DNA from 2 places in the Shinella sp. genome. Region 1 is predicted to be linked to the other one. Evidence: predicted binding sites of a transcription regulator. Region 1 holds the regulator's gene; the other holds the start of a gene.
The links. The regulator LexA, encoded in region 1, represses DNA repair genes until DNA is damaged. The targets are predictions, from matches to a motif close to TGTTCNNNNTGTGTTCNG.
Positions count from the first base shown of each region.

Region 2: ACT6VE_RS03020 (ATP-dependent helicase) is a predicted target of LexA. The motif match lies at 2,712-2,729, and genes of this name have one in related genera.

Region 1 covers NZ_JBQVPI010000034.1:2,293-9,031, reverse strand. Annotated here, with positions in the region: gene ACT6VE_RS30445 (hypothetical protein) at 1-76, shown strand, start outside; gene ACT6VE_RS30440 (ComEC/Rec2 family competence protein) at 129-2,417, shown strand; gene lexA (transcriptional repressor LexA) at 2,676-3,398, opposite strand; partial or broken gene ACT6VE_RS30430 (IS3 family transposase) at 3,861-4,596, shown strand; partial or broken gene ACT6VE_RS30425 (IS3 family transposase) at 4,743-5,809, opposite strand; partial or broken gene ACT6VE_RS30420 (LysR family transcriptional regulator) at 5,954-6,043, opposite strand; gene ACT6VE_RS30415 (hypothetical protein) at 6,166-6,657, shown strand.
Region 2 covers NZ_JBQVPI010000001.1:653,751-660,489, forward strand. Annotated here, with positions in the region: gene ACT6VE_RS03015 (methyl-accepting chemotaxis protein) at 1-178, shown strand, start outside; gene ACT6VE_RS03020 (ATP-dependent helicase) at 211-2,670, opposite strand; gene ACT6VE_RS03025 (carboxymuconolactone decarboxylase family protein) at 2,774-3,187, opposite strand; gene ACT6VE_RS03030 (cyclase family protein) at 3,238-4,059, opposite strand; gene ACT6VE_RS03035 (efflux RND transporter periplasmic adaptor subunit) at 4,359-5,528, shown strand; gene ACT6VE_RS03040 (efflux RND transporter permease subunit) at 5,528-6,739, shown strand, end outside.

The sequences.
Region 1 (6,739 bases):
TGAGGGTGCTTTCCTCGATGCGGAGGGCGCATCCTTTATGCCCGGCTTAGCGTTTTCGACGCGTACTGCAGATTGAAGATTTCTCCATTCGATTGCATAGTGCCAGTGGGAACGGGTGGGGCCGAGCCATGGCCAGGATCGACATCGCGGAACGGTGGACGGCGTCCGAGGCTGATGCCTGGCGCGGTGCGCCCGCCGAGGAAACTCCACCGGTCGCGCCACTTGAAAAACCACGCCGGCTGGTCTTCGTTCTTCTCCTGCGTGCCGCCAGTCATCTCTACGAACGCCTTGCAAGGCGGCAAACGCTGGCAGCCGCCTTTGCCGAGGAGCGCGCGCACGGTCATTTCCTCCTCTTCGTTCCAGTCTTCCTCGGTGCGGGCGCCGCGCTGTGGTTTTCCGCAGAGTCGGATCCGTCGCCCTATGCGCTGATCCTGCTTGCCTGTGCAGCGCTCTGGCCCGCCTTGCGGTTGCGGCATCGCGAAGGCCTCGTGGCGCTCGCGGCGGGTGGCGCGTTCCTCATCCCGCTCGGCATGCTGCTTGCTGCTGCCGAGACCGCCCGCCTTGGCACCATCATCCTGGATGCGCCGGTGACAACGGAGGTGAGGGGCCGCGTCCTTTCTCGCGAGAGCGACGATCGCGGTGCAATCCGCTATCGCATTGCACTCGAAACCACGCGCGAGCCCACCCTGAAGCGCGCGCCCGGCGTGGTTACGCTACTCGCCCGAAGCCGGCATGAGCCGATTGCCATCGGCGGCGGCATTGCGGGGCGCGCGCGCCTTGGCCCACCCTCTGGTCCTGCGTTGGCGGGGCTCAACGACTTCACCTTCGATGCGTATTTCGCCGGCACGGGCGCTGTTGGCTACTTTTACAGAGCGCCCACCGCCGTGGCGGTAGACGAACCCGGGCTGGACGACAGGATACGGCAACGGATCGCCGCATGGCGAAACAACCTCACCGAGCATATTCGGGGACGCATCGGCGGGGACGCGGGGGCCATCGCCGCTGCCCTTGTCACCGCGGAGCAGCGGGCGATCGGGGAGGATACGGTGGAAGCGCTGCGGCAGGCGGGCCTTGCCCATGTCCTCGCCATTTCCGGACTGAACATGGTGCTCGCCGCCGGGACCTTCCTCGTCGGTGCGCGCATGCTGATGGCGCTGATTCCAGGCTTTGCAGAGCGCTACCCGACCAAAAAGTTCGCGGCCGGCGGCGCCCTGGTGATGGTGACGCTCTACATTCTGGTTTCGGGTGGCGCGATCTCCGCGGTGCGGTCCTGGATCATGATCTGCGTGATGCTCATCGCCGTCCTCTTCGGGCGAGCGGCCATCAGCCTGCGCAACGTGGCGATCTCGGCGATCCTCATCCTGCTGGTCACGCCCTCTGCCGTGACGAATCCCGGTTTTCAAATGTCCTACGCCGCAACGCTCGGCCTTGTTGCCGGCTACGCCGCGTGGCGCGAGCGTCCGGTTCAGCGCGAAAGCCGGGGAGGGCCGTTTGCGCTCTTTGGCGGCGCTGCCGGCCGCTTCTTCGGCGGACTCATCCTCTCCTTGCTGATCGGCGGCTTTGCGACACTGATCTACTCCATCGGCCATTTTCACCGCATCCCGGCCTGTGGGCTTGCTGGCAACCTGCTGGCCATGCCGTTGATCAGCGTCATCGTCATGCCCTTCGGTCTCATCGCCGTTCTCCTGATGCCCTTTGGCCTCGATGCCATTCCCTTTGCGATCATGGGCAAGGGCATCGAGTGGATGATCATGCTTTCGACATGGGTTGCTAGCTGGAAGGGCGAGGTCGTCACCGGCCGCATCCCTGAGATCGCCTTCCTGCTCATCGGCATCGGCGGCGGCCTTGTCTGCCTTCTGCGGACCCGGCTGCGCCACGCCGGCACGCTTCTCGTCGTCTTCGGTATCCTTGTCGCCTGCTGGCCCGGCGGAGGCACGAGGCCGGAGATTCTCGTGTCGGAAGATGGCCGCCTGGTTGCGATTCTGCTTGGCGAAAAAGCAGCGGTCAACCGCGCCAGCCCCCCGGATTTCATCTACGCGCAATGGCGGCGCGCCCTTCGCCTCGACGGATTGATGAAACCTGAAATTCGTAAAACGGACGGACTGGCGGTGGAAGCCAAGAACGCAGAGCCCACAAACAAGGTCAGGCAGAAGCGGCCCCGCCGAAAAGCGGACCGGCAAAAGGCCAAAGCAGCCATGGCCGCAGCACTCGATGCAGCCCGCATCCGCACCGGCTTCATCTGCGAGACAAAAGCCTTTTGCGCCGCTGTTTCACCCAGCGGATGGCGTATCGTGGCGCTGGAAGACCTCGCCTTCCTCGGTACGGCGTGCGACGGGCGGATCTCGTCATCGTGCCGGTGGCAATCCGGCTGGAGACTTGCCGCTCAGGTGCGCGCCTCATCACGGTTCGACATTTGAGGCAGACCGGCGCCCTGGAAATCCAGTCGGCGGTCGATCAAGCACACCCCGTCGTCTCCGACACCCTCTTTGGCTCGGCCGTCGAAACGCTTCACCGCCCCTGGTCACGACACCGCACATACGATTGGCGCACAGCTACTTATGACGCTGGCAAGGGCGATTAAAGCATGTCGCGATATTTCAGCTTCACGTCTCGCGCTTTGGGTATCCGATTTTTCGCATGTCGCTCTGGCGCTGCACGCGCTTACGCGACAGGCTTTAATGGTAGCGGCGAATGAGGCCGACGAGCTTGCCCTGGATCTTGACGCGATCCGGCCCGAAAATACGGGTTTCGTAGGCCGGATTGGCGGCCTCAAGCGCAATCGATGCACCCTTGCGGCGGAAGCGCTTCAGCGTCGCTTCCTCATCATCGACCAGCGCCACGACGATTTCACCGGGATTGGCAGTGTTCGTATTGCGAATGATGACAGTGTCGCCGTCGAGGATACCGGCCTCGATCATCGAATCGCCCTTGACCTCCAGCGCATAATGCTCCCCGCCACCGATCATTTCTGCAGGCACAGTGATTTCATGGGTATTGTTCTGGATGGCCGAGATGGGCACACCCGCCGCGATACGCCCCATGACCGGCACGGAAACGGAGGAGGGCATGTCTGCCTGGCTTGACGTGCGCTGGGGCGGCGCAGCTGTTACCTGTTGCTTCCCGAGACTCCCCTCGATGACGGCCGGGGAAAAGCCGCGTCGCGGTTGCAGGCTGGGCGAATACGCCTCCGGAAGCTTGATGACTTCCAGTGCGCGTGCGCGATTGGGCAGGCGACGAATGAAGCCTCGCTCTTCGAGTGCCGTAATCAGCCGGTGGATACCCGATTTCGATGCAAGATCCAGAGCATCCTTCATTTCGTCGAAAGATGGCGGTATGCCAGATTCCTTCATCCGTTCATGGATGAACAAGAGAAGTTCCTGTTGCTTACGTGTCAACATCGCCGCCCACTCCAGAATCGCGAAACAAATATAGAACATACACTATCTGTTCCATATGTGTTCTGCAAGAGCCGCGCCTGCAGAGGCTGTGTTGGTGGCGTGGAAATTAATCCAGATTTCGGTCCTTGAAATGGCGACAATTAATCTAGATTCCAATACAATAAGGTTCTGAAATTTCGATACTTTTTCGCGACGAAACCGCCAGAATCACCAAAAGTGTGACTTTTAAATTCAGCTAGCCTTCTATGCTATTGATTTCGTTTAATAATAATAACTTATTCGATGTTTCTAAGTTCCATAATACTCCATCTTGCGGATTTGGCTATTGAACACGGTTTGTGGCATTTAGCTCAACGATGAGTTCCAAAATGTTGGCTGGTTCGGCGTCGCGAAATTCATCAACATGAATAGCCCTGAGATTTGTAGACGTCTTCCTTCCTAAATTTGAGGTAGTAGGCGGATATGGGCAAAGCTAATTTCAGCGACGATTTTAAGCGTGACGCGGTGCGTCAGATCACTGAGCGGGGCTATCCGGTTTCGGAAGTTTCGCAGCGGCTGGGTGTCAACCAGCATTCTCTCTATGAGTGGAAGAAGAAGTTTTCTTCGACGCCCGGTGAGCAGGGTAGTTACCAGGCAAAAGAGATCAGGTGGCTCAAGAAGGAGCTGGCGCGTCTCACCCAGGAACGCGACATATTATAAAAAATGCCACCGTGTATTTCGCTAGGGATGCAAAGTAAAGTACGCGTTCATTGCCCAGCATCAACAGCGGTTTTCGGTGCGAATGATGTGCCGCCTGTTCCGCATCCATCCCGGCGGGTTTTATGCTTGGCTTCGGATGCCGTTGAGCAAGCGTGCCTGCGAGGACAAGCGGCAGATCGATCTGCTCCAGACGGCTTGGGAAGAGATCGGCAAGGTCTACAGCTATCACAAGCTTCATGACGACCTGCTCGATCACGGCGAGACATGCTGCCCCAACCGGGCTGCCCGCCTGACCCGGATTGCCGGTATCAAGGCTCAGATCGGCTACAAACGCCGTCCCAGCGTCTATGGTGGCAGACCTTCCGTTGTCATCGACAACACGCTGGATCGGCAATTCGACGTCGAGGCTCCAGACAAGGTCTGGGTCACCGACATCATCTACATCCGTACCAGCGAAGGTTTTGCCTATCTGGCCGTCGTCATAGATCTTTATTCCCGGTGACCTTCCCCTGAACTTTCCTCCGGCAGCGATTAGAGCCTCGGCGGTTTTTGATACGCCAAATGGCGCGGTGTGAGCAACCGGCTCCAACGCTACGCGAAGCTTCCACATCGCGTAGCGTTGGAGCCGGTTGCGGCGATGATCCCGGCATAGTCTGCCGGGGTCTGGTATCCGAGCAATGAGTGCGGCCGGAAATTGTTGTAATCGTCCGCCTATTCCGCGATGGCGCTGCGGGCGTGGTCGAGGCCGAAGAACAGGCTCTCATTGAGCAACTCGTCGCGCATGCGGCCGTTGAAGCTCTCGATATATCCATTCTGCATTGGCTTTCCTGGCGCGATGTAGTGCCACTCGACCTTATGATCCTTCGACCAGGCAAGGATGGCATTCGAGGTCAGTTCGGTCCCATTGTCGGAGACAATCATGCCGGGCTTGCCTCGCCGTTCAATAAGCGTCGTCAGTTCTCGTGCGACACGACGACCGGAGATCGATGTGTCCGAGATTGCCGCCAAGCATTCGCGCGTGACGTCGTCGACAACGTTGAGCACACGCAAGCGTCTGCCGCAGGAGAACTGGTCGTGAACGAAATCCAGCGACCAGCGGGCATTTGCCTTTGCTTCGACGAGGATCGGCGCACGGGTGCCGACAGCGCGCCGCCTGGCTTTCCGCTTGCGTACAGAAAGACCTTCCTCCCGATACAGTCGGTAGATGCGATTGACGCCGGACCGCTCTCCATCACGCCGAAGCAGAATGAACAGCCGTCGGTATCCGAAACGCCGGCGCTCATTGGCCAGATCTCGGAGCTTCGCCCGCAGCTCGACTTCAGGCGGTCGGCAGGATCGGTAGCGAACCATCTTGCGGTCGGCGGATATAATCTGGCAGGCCCGCCGTTCCGAAAGCCCCATAACGGCCTTCAGATGCGTGACCGCGTCACGCTTGGCGGCGGGCCCTACCACTTTTTTGAAAGAAGCTCGCGGAGCGCGGCAACGTCCAGCATCTGCTCGGCCAGCAACTTCTTCAGCTTGGCGTTTTCCTCTTCGAGCGCCTTCAAGCGCTTCGCCTCGGACACTTCCATGCCGCCGTATTTGGCCTTCCAGTTGTAAAACGTCGCTTCTGAAATTCCGTGCCTGCCGCACAGGTCGGCCGCCTTCGCTCCAGCCTCCTGTTCACGCAAAACACCGATAATCTGCTCTTCCGTAAATCTCTGCTTCTTCATGCGTCCGTCCTTCAATGGGCCGGACGCTAATCAATTCTGGAGGAAATTCGCAGCGGCAGGTCAATCGGGATGCTGTCGCTCGTCGAGTTCGAGAAACAGCAGAAAACCTAACCCGAGAACGTCTACGAAACGCGGGGCTATTCAGACCTTGACTGCCACCATGTCTTTCTGGACTTGCTCACCCAAGCGGATACCCGCATCGAAGCGCCCCGCGACGATATCGGTCAGTCCTTGGGATCATCAAATATGCCGCACAGCAGAGCCGCGTAAGGCTAAGTGCGGATCAGCTCGATTATGCTCAGCCGGCACGGCTCAAGAACCGTATCGACTATTGTGAAATAGACGAGCTGACTGCCATGTACAAAGCGGCTATGGGCAAATGCCATACGTCGCGGGAGGGGCGTAAGGGCTGGCTCGAGGAGATGGAAGCGCGCGGCGGGTCGATTGAGGATCGCCCGACCGTGAAGTGTCAGCGTGTGGCGGCGCATATCGGCAAGTTCATTGTTGTTGCCGCCTGGACGGGGACGCGCGCAGCGCGCATCCAGGATGCATCGTTTGTCCGTGAGCCAGGTCGTCCGTGGATCGATCTGAAGAAGGTAATCTTCTATCGATCGGCGCTCGGAGAGGACGTCGCGGCAAACAAGAGAGCAGACCCCGTCCTATTGCCTGATCGTCTCGTTCATCTGATGAGGAAATGGCACGAGGTAGACGGCTGCTGCTACCTTATCGAATACCAAGGTCGACCAGTGGATTGCCGGAAAGGCTTTTACACACTCAAAAGTGAGGTGTTGCCCCCGGAACACGCAAAGGTATTGAACAGACGCAGTCTCAAGCACACAGCATATTGAGGGAAGGGGTGTCGATTGAGGCTGTCGCCCATTACGTATCGACGACGCCTGAGGCTATCCGGCAGGTCTATGCCCAGCTGAT
Region 2 (6,739 bases), on a different contig from region 1:
TGCCATGGTGGAGCACACGACGTCCACCAGCCAGTCGCTTGCCGAAGGCGCGATAACGCTGAGCGAGTTGGTGAACCGCTTCCAGCTCAATCGCCGTGCCCTTCGCCGTGACGGAAGCGAAATCTGGACACCGCAAGAACGTGCCGCCCGTCTCGGAGGCATGCGCAAGGCCTCCTGATACCCCGATGACGGGGCCGTTTGGCGGTCCCGTCAGACCTTTTCGACGAAGCCGTCCAGCACGCGCTTCTGGCCGGCGCGGTCGAAATCGATCGTCAGCTTGTTGCCTTCGATCGCCGCCACATTGCCATTGCCGAACTTGGTGTGAAAAACGCGGTCGCCGACGGAAAATTTCGACGGTTCGGTCGTGGTCGACTTTGCCACCAGTTCACCGTCGATGGTGCGCGAGCGCGGCCCGGATTCGCCGTAGCCGATGCGCTCCACGGCATGTCCGGAGCGGGAACCCCAGTTATCGCGGGTCGCATCCGTGCGGTTCGTCTGCGCACGGCGCCAGCCGGGTGTCGAATAGCTGTTCTGGAACGGCTCCTGCTTGTCGAAGCGCGACTGGCCATAACCACCGCGGCCGTAACCGCCATAGGATTGCTCGACCTCGGCCACTTCGACATGCGCTTCCGGCAGTTCGTCCAGGAAGCGCGACGGCAGCGTTGATTGCCAGAGGCCGTGGATGCGGCGGTTCGAGACGAACCAGATGTGGCAGCGCCGTTTGGCGCGCGTAATGCCGACATAGGCGAGGCGGCGTTCCTCCTCCAGACCGTTGCGGCCGCCCTCGTCGAGTGCGCGCTGGTGCGGGAACAGGCCTTCCTCCCAGCCGGGCAGGAAGACGGTCTCGAATTCGAGGCCCTTGGCCGAGTGCAGCGTCATGATCGAGACGGCGTCGAGTTCGGCGTTCTGCTCGGCATCCATGACGAGCGATACGTGGTCCAGGAAGCCGCGCAGCGACTCGAAGGCCTCCATCGAGCGGATGAGTTCTTTCAGGTTTTCAAGGCGTCCCGGGGCTTCGGCAGACTTGTCTGCCTGCCACATGGCGGTATAGCCGCTCTCGTCGAGAACCTTCTCGGCAAGATCGGTATGCGGCGTGGTTTCCAGAAGCGACTGCCAGCGGCGGAAATCGGTGACGACGTCGAAAAGCGCCTTGCGCGCCTTGGGCTTCAGCTCGTCCGTCTCGATGATATCCGCGGCGGCGGCCAGCATGGGGATGTCGCGGGCGCGGGCATAGTCGTGCAGGTTGCGGATCGTCGTATCGCCGAGGCCGCGCTTCGGTGTGTTGACGATGCGCTCGAAGGCGAGGTCGTCGGCCGGCTGGCTGACGAGGCGGAGATAGGCCATGGCATCGCGGATCTCGAGCCGCTCATAGAAGCGCGGGCCGCCGATGACACGGTAGTTCAGGCCGAGTGTGACGAACCGGTCTTCGAATTCGCGCATCTGGAAGGAGGCGCGCACGAGGATCGCCATGTCGTTGAGCTTGTGTTGCTTGCGCTGGAGCTGCTCGATTTCCTCGCCGACGGCACGGGCTTCCTCTTCGGAGTCCCATGCCGCATGCACCACGACCTTGTCGTCGTCCGGATCTTGGCGATCGGTGAAGAGCGTCTTGCCGAGGCGATCCTCGTTGTGCGCGATCAAATGGCCGGCGGTGCCAAGAATGTGGGCGGTCGAGCGGTAGTTGCGCTCCAGCTTGACGACCTTGGCGCCGGGAAAATCCTTCTCGAAGCGCAGGATGTTGTCCACTTCCGCACCACGCCAGCCATAGATCGACTGGTCGTCGTCACCGACGCAGCAGACGTTCTGCGGCGTGCCCTTGGGGCGCTGCGCCAGCAGGCGCAGCCACATGTACTGGGCGGTGTTGGTATCCTGGTATTCGTCGACGAGGATGTAGCGGAATTTCTGGTGATACTCGGCCAGCACGTCCGGATTGGCGCGGAACATGCGGATCGGGTGCAGCAGCAGGTCGCCGAAGTCGCAGGCGTTCAGTGTCTTCAGGCGGTTCTGGTAGGCGATGTAGAGTTCGCGGCCCTTGCCGTTGGCGAAGGCACGGGCGTCACCCTCCGGGATCTGTGCCGGGTCGAGGCCCTTGTTCTTCCAGCCGTCGATCATGCCGGCGAACTGTTTGGCCGGCCAACGCTTGTCGTCGATGCCCTCGGCCTGGAGAATCTGCTTGATCAGGCGCACCACGTCATCGGTGTCGAGGATCGAAAAATCCGAGCGCAGGCCGACGAGTTCGGCATGACGGCGCAGCAGCTTGACCCCGATGGAGTGGAACGTGCCAAGCCAGGGCATGCCCTCGACGGCACCGCCGACGAGAAGCCCGATGCGCTCCTTCATCTCGCGCGCCGCCTTGTTGGTGAAGGTCACGGCAAGCAGCTGGCTGGGGAAGGCGCGGCCGGTGGCGAGGATATGGGCGATGCGCGTCGTCAGCACGCGCGTCTTGCCCGTGCCGGCGCCGGCGAGCACCAGAAGGGGTCCGTCGACCGTCTCCACCGCCTCGCGCTGCTCGGGATTGAGGCCGGAAAGATAGTCCGGCGCCCGGCCGGAATCCCGGGCCGCCATGGCGCGCGCAGCAATGCCGCCGCCGGCCGGCTTCGCCGGCGCTACGGGTTTTTTGGCGAGCTGCGGGTCTTCATCGAAGAAGGGAATGTCGTCGTAACCGCTGATCATGCGGCTCAATGTAGTGATTCGGGTCCGAAAGACCAGTTTTCTGTTCTGCTTTTATTCCATACGGGGAAACGGAAACCGAAAGATTGTGGAAAGTCGCGTTTGTTCAGGCCTTTGTGCGGTCGGCATCGAAGGCGCTGTCCACGGGCAGTTGAAGGGCCGTGGCAAGCTGGTTCGTCTTGCCGGCGAGCGAGACGATGGCGAGCAGTTCGGCATGTTGCGCATCCGTCATGCCCTTCGCCTTGGCGGCGGCGGTGTGGGAGTGAACGCAGTAGCTGCAACCGTTCGTCACCGAAACGGCGATATAGAGCATTTCCTTGACCAGCGGGTCGAGCGTCGACGGTGTCGCCATCACGGCCTTCACCTCGGTCCAGGTGCGCTCCAGCAGTGCGGGATCGAAGGCGAGGTAGCGCCACATATTGTTGACGAAATCCGACTTGCGGGTGGTGCGGATATCGTCGAACACCGCCTTGACGCGCGGATCGGCTTCGACGTCTTCGGCGGGCTTGACGGTGCTCATGGTTTTCTCCTGAAGGAAGGGCCGGCGGAAAGACCGCCGGCCGATGTCGTTTAGACCAGCGCGATGACGCGGGACGGGCCACCCGTGCCGCCCCGCACCTTCGGCGCACCGACGATGAGCGTTGCGCCCTTGGCCGGAAGCTGGTCCAGATTGGCGGCAGCTTCAAGCCCCCAATGGCCGGAGGCTAGCCAGGCATAGTGCGTGGCGAAGTCCGGCGAGATGCCGTAGTCGAGCGACAACGTATCGACGGCGATGCCGACGGCGCTCGAATTTTCCGCCAGATACTGCACGGCTTCGACATGGAAGCCGGGGAAGTGCATCTTGCCCTCGGCATCGGCATTGCGGAATTTTTCGGTACCGAGATGTTTGTCCCAGCCGGAGAGGAGCGCCACGCAGGCCTTTTCCGGCAGGTCGCCATTGGTGGCAATCCACGCCTTGATGTCATCCGGCGTCAATTGCGCATCCGGGTTGGCATCGGCCTTCGCGCGGATGTCGATGACGGCAAGCGGTACGACGAGGTCGGAGACCGGTATTTCGGCGACCGACTTGCCGTCTTCGGAAAAGTGCAGCGGCGCATCGAGATGCGTGCCGGTATGCTCGTTCACACGCAGTTCGAACAGATTGAACTTGTGTTCCTTATAATTGAACTTCTGCTCGCGCCAGAACTGCTGCTGTCCGAAAAAGGTCGGAAACTCCTCGTAGAGTTCGTGGGTTAGATCTGTGGCCTTCGTCGGTGCCTGAGCCAAAGCCGGGCTAAGTACGCCGGAACTGGCGGCGGCAACGGTTGCCGCTCCCGCTGCGGCGGCGCGAAAAAAGTTTCTTCTCGAAAGCATGCGGTTCTTGACGGATTCGATGACGCAGGCGTCACACATGGATTTTCCCCCTGTTGGTCAATGCGTTGATGAAAGAATACTGAAATAGGCTTGGCCACGCGGGCCGTGGAAAAGGTATCACAAGCGCAAGGATGGTCCAGTCATGACCATGCTCGCCAAAGGAGCGGGGAGGGAAGATTTCTCCACGTTTTCTTACAATTTGGTAACAGAGCGGCCCGCCAATCTTACATTTCGGTAATGATCGGGTTCTTTCATTGCCGGTTCATTTCCAAAGCAGGATACTTGCTCTATGCCGCACCTCGACAGGTGTCGGTTCGCTTTCATCGGAGAGAGATTGCATGCGGGTTTGGAAACAGCTCCTCATAAGCCTTGGCGTCATTTCGGCCGGGGTTTTGCTCTGGGGCCGCTTCGTGCCTGGGGCAAACGACATGCTCAAGGCCGCGGGCCTGCCGGGCACGCTCGTTGCCGTGATCGCGCCTGCGAGCGAGGGGCAGGCGGAAGGTGGACAGCAGGGCGGCCGGCGCGGCGGCTTCGGCGGCGGGCCGGTGCTCGTTGCCACGAAACCCGTCGCCATGGCCGTGGTCAACGACCGGCTCAATGCGATTGGCGATGGCGAAGCGATCCGCACCGTCACTGTAACGCCCTATGCGACCGGCAACCTGACGGAAGTCCTGGTCAAATCCGGTGAACGGGTAGAGCAGGGGCAGGTCATCGCCCGTCTCGACAGTGATGAACAACGCATCGCCGCCGACCAGGCGCGTGTGGCGCGAGAGAGCGCGGAGCAGAAGCTGAAGCGTATCCAGAACCTCAAGTCCTCCATGAGCACGGCGGAATTGCAGGATGCCGAAACCGCAGTGAAGGCGGCTGAACTGGTGCTGCAGAATGCCGAACTGACGCTGCGCCGGCGTGATATCATTGCGCCCTATGGCGGTGTGGTCGGCATTATCTCGGTCAATTCCGGCGATTATGTCACGACGTCGAGCCCGATTGCCGTCATTGACGACCGTTCGGAAATCCTCGTCGATTTCTGGGTGCCGGAGCGTTTTGCAACGAGCGTGCGTGTTGGCGGCGATATCACCGCGACGGCCGTGGCGCGGCCGGGCGAAACCTTCTCGGGCGAGGTACAGGCGATCGACAACCGCATCGACCAGGAAAGCCGCACCCTTCGCGTGCGCGCCCGCATCGACAATCCCGAGGATGTGTTGCGCGCCGGCATGTCCTTTCAGGTCAACATGCTCTTCGCCGGCGACCTCTATCCGAGCGTCGATCCGCTTTCGGTGCAGTGGAGTTCGGACGGTTCCTATATCTGGCGGGTAAACGGCGAGAAGGTCGAGCGCGTGCCGGTCCATATCGTCCAGCGCAACCCCGACAAGGTTTTGGTGAAGGCAGCACTTGCCGAGGGTGACCAGGTCGTCACCGAAGGCGTGCAGACGTTGCGTCCCGGCGGCGCGGTGCGCACCGCCGAGCAGGACCGGCAGGCGACGCCCGCCGTTGCGGAGGGCTCGTAATGTCGGGGGACGCGAACGGGCTCGGTACGTCCGGCAAGGCGGGGTTCACCGCGCTCTTCATCCGCCGGCCGATTTTCGCCCTCGTGCTCAACACTTTGATCGTCGTCGCCGGCCTCGCCGCCTTCAACGGCGTGGAAATCCGCGAACTGCCCTCCGTCGATCAGCCGGTGATCAGTGTGTCCACCGAGTTCGAGGGCGCCTCGCCGGAGACGGTCGACCGCGAATTGACGGACGTTGTCGAGGGTGCCGTCTCGCGTGTGCAGGGCATCAAGGACATTTCCTCGCAGTCCTCCTTCGGCCGCAGCCGCGTTACCCTGCAATTTTCCGACACGACGGACGTCAACCAGGCGGCGAATGACGTGCGCGACGCGCTCGGCCGCGTGTCGAACCAGTTGCCTGACGGCGCCGATGAACCACGCGTCGTCAAGGCGGACGCCGACAGCCAGCCGATCATGCGCCTGGCGCTGACCTCCGACACCCAGTCGCTGGAAGACCTGACGCTGCTTGCCGAAAACGAGATTACCGACAGGCTTGCCTCCGTCGAGGGCGTCGCGGACGTCGCCGTTTACGGCGATCAGGAGAAGATTTTTCGCGTAGACGTCGACCAGTCGAAGCTGGCGGCGCGCGGCATTACGGTGGCGGACCTGCGCAATGCGCTGGCGACCGCATCCTTCGACGTGCCCGCTGGGTCGCTGAAGAGCCAGAGCCAGGACATCACGGTGCGCGCGACCGCGGACCTCACCACGCCGGCCGACTTCGAAAACCTGATGGTCAAGAACCGGGTGCGCCTCGGCGATATCGCCATGGTGACATTGGGACCGGACGAGGGCTCCACCGCGCTGCGTTCGAACGGGCGGCAGGGCATCGGGCTCGGCATCATCCGCCAGGCGCAGTCGAACACGCTCGATATTTCAACCGGCGTGAAGCAGATGGTGGCGCAGTTCGGCACCATCCTGCCGGAAGGCACCGAAATAAAGATTACCAGCGACGACGCCGTCTTCATCGAGGGCGCAATCCACGAGGTGGAGATCGCGCTGGTCGTTGCGGTGCTGATCGTGACGCTCGTCATCTACCTCTTCCTGCTCGACTGGCGGGCGACGCTGATCCCGACGATCAGCATGCCGATCGCGCTGATCGGTACGATCGCGGCGATCTACATGGCCGGCTTCTCCGTCAACATCCTGACGCTGCTCGCCATTGTCCTGGCGACC